DNA from 3 places in the Streptomyces sp. NPDC048278 genome. Region 1 is predicted to be linked to each of the others. Evidence: riboswitches for the same ligand, from Rfam matches in the RefSeq annotation. Region 1 holds a riboswitch; each other region holds the start of a gene.
The links. Region 1 has a riboswitch for S-adenosylmethionine ahead of thrC (threonine synthase). Riboswitches for the same ligand answer to the same signal wherever they lie in the genome.
Positions count from the first base shown of each region.

Region 1 (3,265 bases):
TCTCGGGGGACTCAGGCGAGCCCGGCTTCGCGGAAAGACTCCAGATTCGGGCGAATGGTCGCGGTGAGTCCAGTCCCCGCCACCGCGTCCAGCGTCTTCAGTCCATCACCGGTGTTGAGTACAACGACCGACTTTGCCGGATCAATCAGCCCATTCTCAATGAGCTTTTTGGTGACTCCAACCGTCACTCCGCCGGCTGTTTCCGCGAAGATTCCCTCGGTCCGCGCGAGCAGCTTGATGGCGTCGACGACCTGCTCGTCGGTGACGTCCTCCACCGCACCGCCGGTGCGCCGCGCGATGTCGAGGACGTACGGCCCGTCCGCCGGGTTGCCGATGGCCAGCGACTTGGCGATGGTGTTCGGCTTCTGCGGGCGGACCACGTCGTGGCCCTCCTTGTAGGCCACCGACACCGGCGAGCACCCCTCGGCCTGGGCACCGAAGATCTTGTACGGCTTGTCCTCGACGAGACCGAGCTTGATCAGCTCCTGCAGCCCCTTGTCGATCTTCGTGAGCTGCGAGCCGGAGGCGATCGGGATGACCAGCTGGTCCGGGATCTGCCAGCCGAGCTGCTCGCAGATCTCGTACGCCAGGGTCTTGGAGCCCTCCGCGTAGTACGGCCGCAGGTTGACGTTGACGAAGCCCCAGCCCTCGCCGGCCGGGTCGCCGATCAGCTCGGAGCAGAAACGGTTCACGTCGTCGTAGTTGCCCTCGATGCCGACGAGCTCGCCGCCGTAGATCGCGGCCATGACGACCTTGCCCTGCTCCAGGTCGTGCGGGATGAAGACGCAGGAACGGAAGCCGGCCCGGGCGGCGGCGGCACCGACCGCGCCGGCCAGGTTGCCGGTGGAGGAGCAGGAGAGGGTGGTGTAGCCGAAGGCGCGGGCGGCCTCGACGGCCTGGGCGACGACGCGGTCCTTGAAGGAGTGCGTCGGGTTGCCCGAGTCGTCCTTCACGTACAGCCCGCCGGTCACCCCGAGCTCGCGGGCCAGGTTGTCGGCCTGGACCAGCTTGGTCCAGCCGGGGTTGATGTTCGGCTTGGTCGCCACGTCCGCGGGGACGGGCAGCAGCGGCGCGTAGCGCCAGATGTTCGCGGGACCCGCTTCGATCGTCTTGCGGAGTTCCTCGGTGTCGTAGGCCGAGAAGTCGTACGCGATCTCCAGCGGGCCGAAACACTCCTCGCAGGCGAAGACCGGGCCGAGCGGCACCCGGTGACCGCACTCGCGGCAGCTCAGGGCAGCGGCGGGGCCGAGGTCTACGGTGGAATCCGTGGTGCTTGCAACAGTCTGCACAGCCATGTGAGGCGAGGCCCTTTCTCCTCATCTTCCTCACGACGCATCTCGCCGTGAGACGGATTTGGCACCTTCCCTAGCCGGGAGCCTCGCGAACGATCGACACTGATCGGCGATCTACGAGAACCGACTGGAGGGTTGCCGGGGCTTCAACGGGCCGTTTCCCTCTGCCCCTCTGGATGAGCGGTATGTGGTTGTCAACGCCGGGTGACCCCAGGACATGCGATGGTCATCGGCGTTGTTCAAGACTGTAACCGAAGGCCAGGACAGTTGAGAGAGTCGTCCGAACCGCGAGATGGATCACACGTCGTCGTGTGGCCGTGACAGTGAGGAGCCGCTGACCGTGCTGGAAGAAGTCGAGCGCTGGCTGGCCACCCGCTCCTGGTCCGTAACCGATCGCCCGCTGCACCGGGTCATGGCCGCCAAACGGTCCTCCGGGCAGACGGTCAGCGTGGTGCTGCCCGCGCTCAACGAGGAGGAGACCGTCGGCGACATCGTCGCGGTCATCCGCCACGACCTCATGCAGCAGGTGCCGCTCGTCGACGAGATCGTCGTCGTCGACTCCGGCTCCACCGACCGCACGGCGGCCGTCGCCGCGGCGGCCGGCGCCCGCGTCGTGCACCGCGACGCGATCCTGCCCCGCATCCCCGCCGTCCCCGGCAAGGGCGAGGTCCTCTGGCGCTCGCTCCTCGTCACGTCGGGTGACGTCGTCTGCTTCATCGACGCCGACCTGCGCGACTTCTCCTCCGACTTCGTCACCGGCATCGTCGGCCCGCTCCTCACCGACCCGGACGTGGACCTGGTCAAGGCGATGTACGACCGCCCGCTCGGCGGCGCCGCCGGACAGGGCGGCCGGGTCACCGAGCTGATGGCCCGCCCGCTGCTGAACATGCACTGGCCGCAGCTGGCCGGTTTCGTCCAGCCGCTCGGCGGCGAGTACGCGGCCCGCCGCTCGCTCCTCGAACAGCTCCCCTTCCCGGTCGGCTACGGCGTGGAGCTGGGCATGCTGGTCGACGCCCTGCACCTGGTCGGGCTCGACGCGCTGGCCCAGGTCGACGTCGGCGTCCGCAAGCACCGCCACCAGGACGGCCAGGCCCTCGGCCGGATGTCCGCCGCGATCTACCGCACGGCCCAGCTGCGGCTGGCGCGCGGCCACCTGATCCGCCCCTCCCTCACCCAGTTCGAACGGGGCGAGGACGGCTTCGAACCGCGCACGTACTCCGTGGACACGGAGGAACGGCCGCCGATGGCGGAGATCGCGGAGTACGCGGAACGCAAAGTGGCGTGAGTTCGCCGTACGGCCGTATACGGCGGCGCGTCGGGCGCGGCCGTACGTTTGAGCGTTTCCGGGCCGGGCTAGGTTGACGCGTATGGCTTCCCCCATGGCTTCCACCGGCGGTGCCGAGGTGCTGGTCGCCTCGAACCGCGGCCCGGTCTCGTACGACCTGCGCGAAGACGGTTCGCTGCACGCCAAACGGGGCGGCGGCGGGCTGGTCTCAGGGCTCTCGGCCATCGGGCCCGACGCCGACGCCGTATGGGTGTGCGCGGCGCTGGGCGACGGCGACCGCGAGGCGGTACGGCGGGCCGAGGGCGGCCGGCTGCCGGCCGGGGACACCGGCGGGCAGCAGGTCCGGATGCTCGACATCGACGCGGACGTCTTCGCCGACGCGTACAACGGCATCGCGAACTCGGCGCTCTGGTTCGTCCACCACATGCTCTACCAGACCCCGCTGGAACCGGTCTTCGACGCGGAGTTCCGCCGCCGGTGGGCGTCGTACCAGGCCTACAACCGCGCGTTCGCCGAGGCGCTGGCGCAGGAGGCGGCCGAGGGTGCGGTGGTGGTCATCCAGGACTACCACCTGGCACTGGCCCCGCGGATGCTCCGCCGGCTCCGCCCCGACCTGCGGATCGGCCACTTCTCCCACACGCCCTGGGCGCCGCCGGACTACTTCCGGCTGCTCCCCGACGACATCGCC
Region 1 covers NZ_JBEZLP010000015.1:153,055-156,319, forward strand. The annotation lists gene thrC (threonine synthase) at 12-1,295, opposite strand; SAM riboswitch class I at 1,314-1,475, opposite strand; gene AB0D74_RS26050 (glucosyl-3-phosphoglycerate synthase) at 1,633-2,577, shown strand; gene AB0D74_RS26055 (trehalose-6-phosphate synthase) at 2,672-3,265, shown strand, end outside.

Region 2 (3,265 bases), on a different contig from region 1:
GTCTGCAGCTCCGGATCGGCGACCGGGTCGGTGAAGAACACCGCCTGGAAGGCGGCCTCCCAGCCGTGGCCGCACCGCCCGCAGCGGAACGCGAAGGTCTCGGGCACGGCACCCGGCACCGGCCCGGGACCCGGGGGCTCGGTCATCGGCTCCGACTCCTGTCGCTCGGCCTCCGCCACCAGCGCACCGCCCCTGCGGGCCGACGGCAAGTCGGGGCCGGGTGTCCCAGGCGTGGACGCCCCCTTGACGCCGGGCGGGGGCCGATCGACACTCCAGGTGGGAATCCTAGTGAAAAGGTAGGGAACGATGGGTCGCCTGCGCACGCTCACCGGCAGACAGCGCCGCGAGAGCCCCGCACCCTGGACGGCCCCCCTGCTTACCTCCCGCCGGCACATCGACCTGCTGCGGATGTGCGGCGCGACCGGCCGCAGAGGCTGAGCGCCCGGTCCCGGCCGCACGCGGCGGGCCCCCACCCGCCGGGAGCCACCACGGCTCACCCAGAGCTCACCGAGCAACGGCTCACCCAGAGCTCACCGAGAACCCACCGACGAACGCTTCCGCCGCGCGTACGTCCGCGCGCCCGCCCGCCCCCGGGGAGACGCATGTCCATCACTCCACTCGCCGCCCTGCCGTCCGTCCGCACCGCCCCCGGCTTCCGGGGCCGCATCGGCCGCGACGCGCGCAGCGGCCACTACGCCGTGCCGCGCCGCTACCGGCTGCACCTCTCCACGGCCTGTCCCGACGGCCTCCGCATCGCCGTCGGCCACAGCCTGCTCGCCCTGGACGACTGTTGTCCGGTCACCTACCTGCCCGCCGTCCCGGACTGTCCCGACGGCAGCCACGCGGTGCTGCGCCCGCTGTACGAGGCCAGCGCGCACCGCTACTCGGGACCGGCCCTCGCACCGGTGTTCAGCGACGGCTGGTCCGGCCGGATCGTCAGCACGCACAGCCGGGACATCCTGCGCGACCTGGACCAGCACTTCGGCGACGGGGTCGCCCGGCTCTACCCGTGCGGCGCCGAGGCCGAGATCGAGGCCGTCGAGCGGCTGTGCGCCGAGGACGTCGAACAGGCCGCGCAGCGTGCCGGGCGCGAGGGCGGCGACCCGGAGGCGCTGGAGGTGCTGCTCGCCGCCCTGGACGAGCTGGAGCGCCGGCTGACCGGGGTGGAGTTCCTGGTCGGCGGAGAACTCACCGCCGCGGACATCGAGTTGTGGGTGACCCTCGTGCAACTCGACACCGTGCACCGCAACCACCTGGACGCCGCCGCCGTGCACGCCATCGCCGGCCATCCGGTGCTGTGGGCCTACGCCCGGCGGCTGGCGGCCCGTCCGGCCTTCGGCGCGCACCTCGACCTCGACGGCATCGCCCGCCGCCACCACGGCCGTTGCCAGGGCCTGGAGGCCGCCGGCGCGGCTGTCCAGATCCTGGACTGGGCAGGCCACGCGGCGGACGCTCCGCGCGGTCGGCGCAGGTGAGAGCGGTCTGAACCGTTTCGCCCATCGGACAGGCGTTGACATTCGTTCGGGCAACTGCGTTACTTACGGACCAGAACGGTCATGAGCGTCAGCATCAAGCCCTGGCTAGCTGACCGGCAACCCTCGCACCGCGGTGGGGTGCCCCAGGTGACGACCGGACCGACGACGTTTCGGCAAGCGACGATTCGGTAAGCGCGAGTGCCCCTCGGGGCCGGCACGACAGTGACAGGTGACGGACATGTACGCAGCTTCCAGGACGGCCCAGCGCCGTGCCGAGGGCTGCGTACGCCCGTACCCGAGCCCGCTCGTCGCCGACCGCGCCGTCGACCTGCTCCGTGTCAACAGCGCCCTGTGTAGCGCGTGTACCGCACCGGGCTGTGCCCGCTGTCGGGTCTGACCAGGCCTTTCCGCCGGTTTCCCGCAGCTCCGCACCCCAGCGTCCCCGTCGAAACACCGGCCGCCCGGTGTGCCGCCGTCCGCCCCGCCCCGTGCCCCGCGCGCCCCCGCGCACCGTTCCGTGCCCGCACACGGCCCGGTGCGCGGCCCCCGCCGTGGGAACACGTGGGTGTCCGACTCCGCCGGAGCCCGCCATGAGTGAACCCCCAGGCGCCACGATCGCCGCCCCCGACGCGCCGACCGCCGCCGACGAACCATCAAGGCCCTTGACAGCGCAGCGAGTTCAGCCGCTGCGCAAACCGGGCCGGTGGATCGCCACCGCCGTCGTCCTGGTTCTGGTCGCCCAGTTCGTACACGGACTGGTGACCAACCCCTTCTACCAGTGGGACCGTTGGGGCTACTGGTTCCTGCGCCCGGCCATCCTCGACGGACTGGTCATCACCCTCGAAGTCACCGCCTACAGCGCGGTGCTGGGCCTGCTCGGCGGTGTCCTGCTCGCCCTGGCCCGGCTCTCCAAGAGCCCCGTGCTGCGCGCGGTCAGCTGGACCTACGTCTGGGCGTTGCGCTCCATACCGCTCATCGTGGTCCTGCTCTTCCTCTACAACTTCAGCGCCCTGTACAGGACGCTGAGCATCGGCGTCCCCTTCGGGCCCGCCTTCTTCTCCTTCGACGAGTCGAAGCTCGCCACCGACATGGCGATCGCCGTCATCGGCCTCAGCCTCAACGAGGCCGCCTACGCGGCCGAAGTGGTCCGCGGCGGCATCCTCTCCGTGGACCAGGGCCAGCACGAGGCCGCCGCCGCGCTCGGCCTGCCCAAGGGCTACCAGTTCCGGAAGATCGTGTTCCCGCAGGCGCTCAGGTCGATCACCCCGAACTACGTCAACCAGCTGATCGGCCTGATCAAGAGCACCTCACTGGTCTTCTACGTCTCGCTGCTCGACCTGTTCGGCACCGCCCAGAGCATGGGCTCCACCTACCCGGGCGACATCGTGCCGCTGCTGCTGGTGGTCACCGTCTGGTACCTGATCCTCACCAGCATCGTCTCCGTGATCCAGTTCTACGTCGAGCGGTACTACGCCCGGGGCGCCACCCGCTCCCTGCCGCCGACCCCCTTGCAGAAACTGCGGGCCGGCGTCGCCGACCTGCGCGCCCGCATCCGCCGGGAGGCCGCCGTATGAGCACCACCGACACCCTGGAAACGGCCCCCGCCGCCCTGGAGATCCACGACGTCCACAAGTGGTACGGCACCCACCGCGTCCTCGACGGCGTCGACCTGACCGTGCGGCCCGGCGAGGTCACCGTGATCATCGGCCCGTCCGGCTCCGGAAAGTCCACCCTGCTCCGGGTCATCAACCACCTGGAGAAGCCCGAGATCGGCTACGTCAGCATCAACG
Region 2 covers NZ_JBEZLP010000039.1:38,762-42,026, reverse strand. The annotation lists gene AB0D74_RS42115 (hypothetical protein) at 1-146, opposite strand, end outside; gene AB0D74_RS42110 (hypothetical protein) at 307-438, shown strand; gene AB0D74_RS42105 (glutathione S-transferase C-terminal domain-containing protein) at 603-1,475, shown strand; SAM riboswitch class IV at 1,553-1,676, shown strand; gene AB0D74_RS42100 (amino acid ABC transporter permease) at 2,066-3,049, shown strand; gene AB0D74_RS42095 (amino acid ABC transporter ATP-binding protein) at 3,046-3,265, shown strand, end outside.
Region 2: another riboswitch for S-adenosylmethionine. It lies ahead of AB0D74_RS42100 (amino acid ABC transporter permease); the one in region 1 lies ahead of thrC (threonine synthase).

Region 3 (3,265 bases), on a different contig from region 1:
GGGCTGGTTGGTGGCCGCGTTGGGGAACCAGGTGATGGTGAGGCTGAGCTTCTTGCCGCCCTTGGCGCGGATGCCGTCGCTTCCGGCCTTCCAGCCTGCCTGATCCAGCAGGGACTTGGCCCTGGCCGCGTCGAAGGCGAGATCGGTGGAGAGGTCGGTGTAGTCGGGCGTGGTGTGCGCCAGCACGCTGGTGGCCGGCCGGGTGCCGGTGGGGAAGACGGTGTCGGCGATCTGCTTGCGGTCGACGGCGGCCAGGATCGCCTGGCGGACCTTCACGTCCTTGAGCAGGGGCCGCGCGTTGTTGAGCCCGAGGCCGAACACCACACCGGGGTTGGCCCGGCTCCGGAGGGCGACCTGGCCGCCCTTGAGCGCCGCCTCGTTGGCCTTGCCGACGCTGCTGATCACGTCCACCTGGCCGGACTGGAGACTGCCGGCCCGCACTCCGGCCTCCGGGACGACCTTGTACACCACCTTGTCCAGGTAGGCCTCGCCCTTCTTCGTCCACAGCGCGGAGCCCCAGTCGTACCCGGTGCGCCTGTCCAGGGTGATCGACTGGTTCTGCACGTACTGCTTCAGCACGAACGGCCCGGACCCGACCACCCCGTCGCTGCACTTCTGCTGCGGGCTCCGCTGCACGCTGGCCGAGGACTCGATGCCCAGCGAGTGGGTCGAAGTGGCCTGGAGGAACTGGGCGTTGGGCTGCTTGAAGGCCACCTTGACGGTGAGCGGGTCGACCACGGTGGTGCTCTTGACGCCGCTCAGGTAACCCTCGGCGAGGGTGCCCAGGGCGCCGAGCTTCGGCACCGCGTCGAAGTTGTCCTTGACCACCTGCGCGGTCAGCTTCGACCCGTCGCTGAAGGTCACCCCCGACCGCAGCCGGAACGTGAACGTCGTCGCGTCGGCGCTGATCTCCCAGCTCCTGGCGAGCCACGGCACGATCTTGCCGGTCTTCGGGTCCTGGTCGGTCAGCGAGTCCACGATCTGGCGCACCGAGTAGATGGTGTCGTTGCTGCCGACCTGCTGCGGATCCACGCAGCCGGAGTCGGAGCCGACCGCGAAGGTCAGGGTGCCGCCGGACTTCGCCTGGCCGCTTCCGCCGCCGGAGCTGTCGTCGCCCGAACCCGAACCGCACGCGGTGAGCAGGACGCTGGTGGTCAGGAGCGCGGCGAGGGGCGCCCATCGGGAGGGTCTGAAATCCGGAAGTGCTGTCACGGACGTGGTTCTCCTACTCGTGTCACCGAGGCACGACCGCGCACGGATGTGCAGGGGCGTGCGGGTGTGTGCGGCCCGGGCGGATCGACTCCGGCCAGGGAAGCGCTGCGCAGACAGGGAACGGGCATGCGGACGCCACCGGGAACCGGTGACGCGGGGGAAGGACGACGCGAAGGAGCCGGAGCCGGTGACGGACGTCAGCCGGCGGCGGCCGGGCGGGTCAGGCCCGACAGAGGCAGCTGGTCGAGCGCTTCAGATCGATGTGGCGCCGGCGCGAGAGCCTGGAGTACGCCGTGGCGTCGGCGGGGGAGGCGACAGGGTCGTGGCGGTGCCGCATACCTGTCCTCCCCTTCTCCGGCCCCGGTCACGGGGCCACGCGCTTGCGGGAGTCGTCGGCGACCCCGCCAGGCTTTCACCTGGAGCACCCCACCGCGCGGGAGGGTTGCCGGTCAGCGAGCCAGGGCTTGACGCTGACACTCAATGCCGTGGGTGATGCTACGGATCGGTTTCGGCGTACGTCAATGCCGCAACCCGACGCCCTCCTCGGGAGGCCGGGGCCGTCTCACGGGCCGGAACGGATGGTGGACGCTGCCGCCCCTTTCGCGCCTGCCTGCGCTCCCGCGCGTCCGTACCCGGAGCCCGCTCGGGAAGGGCCGCATGGTCGTCGACAGCACCGCCCCGGCAGGGGTGTTCGCCGCCCGCAGGGCCCTGGCCGCGCTCGGCGTGGCGCTGTGGCCGTCCCGCACGACACGCCCGGCGTCGGCCACGGCTGCGGTGCCCGCTCCGGCCTCGACCGGCAACCCGCCGAACCCTGGTCACCGGCCGGCCCGCGCATCGACCACCAGGGGGAACGTCCCATTCCTGAGCGCCGGTACGTGCGTTCGAACCCGTCTCGTGTGGGAGCGTGCCCGTGGGAACGCCGAGGACCACTTGCGCGTGAACCAGCCGAAGGAGAGCCGCCCATGAGCACGTTCCCCACCGCACAGGCCGTGCGGACCACTCCGGAGGGGCTCCTGTGGGAACCGAGCGAACGCTGGGTGCGGGGCCGCAAGGGTGACGTCACGGTCGTCGACAGCCGCCACCCCGTCCTCGTCTGGGAACCCGGTGTCCCCGTACCGCTGTACGCGTTCCCGCGCGCGGAGGTGCGCGAGGACCTCCTGCGTCCCGCGAAGAACCCGCCGACCGGCACCCACACCGGCTCGCGGATCTTCTACGACGTCGAGGTCGACGGCGAGCTGCTGGCGAACGCGGCCTGGACCTTCCCGGCCGCCGACCTGGCCGACCACATCGCCTTCGAGTGGTTCCGGCGTGTCGGACGGGGCCTGGACCACTGGTACGAGGAGGAGGAAGAGATCTTCGTCCACCCCCGTGACCCGCACAAGCGGGTGGACGCCGTCCCCAGCAGCCGGCACCTCGTGGTCGAGATCGACGGCACGGTCGTCGCGGACACCCGCCGCCCGGTCCTGCTCTTCGAGACCGGCCTGCCCACCCGCTACTACGTCCCGCGCGAGGACGTCCGCCTCGACCTGCTCGAAGCCACCGACCACCACACCGGCTGCCCGTACAAGGGCACCGCCGAGTACTGGTCGTGGCGCGGCGAGGCCGACGTTCCGCCCGACGTCGTCTGGAGCTACCCGGACCCGCTGCCCGCGGTCGGCGCCGTCCGGGGGCTCTTCGCCTTCTACAACGAGGCCGTCGACATCACCCTCGACGGCGAACGGGTGGCGCGCCCCGTCACCCACTTCACCAAGGCACTCACGGAACAGCAGCGCGCCTGACGGCCGACGCCGCGATATCGACCGCGGGCGTGGACGTCCGGTGCCGGACCCGCGTCCGACGACGCGTTGTCACGGCCGGCCGAAGGTGCGCAGGGCCAGTGCCTCGCGCAGTCGGGTCAGCCGGTCGATCTCGGCGCCGAGGGCCGCGAGCCTGCGGGCGATCACCCCGGAGCCGGGCCGGTCGCCGTCGGGTTGCCCGCATCGACCTGGCGGGACCTCGTCGAGCTGGGCGAGCCGGTCGGCGATGCCGCACAGGTCCTCGACGGTGAGACCGA
Region 3 covers NZ_JBEZLP010000040.1:65,907-69,171, forward strand. The annotation lists gene AB0D74_RS42650 (ABC transporter substrate-binding protein) at 1-1,212, opposite strand, end outside; gene AB0D74_RS42655 (putative leader peptide) at 1,433-1,549, opposite strand; SAM riboswitch class IV at 1,584-1,697, opposite strand; gene AB0D74_RS42660 (DUF427 domain-containing protein) at 2,175-2,990, shown strand; gene AB0D74_RS42665 (MerR family transcriptional regulator) at 3,060-3,265, opposite strand, start outside.
Region 3: another riboswitch for S-adenosylmethionine. It lies ahead of AB0D74_RS42655 (putative leader peptide); the one in region 1 lies ahead of thrC (threonine synthase).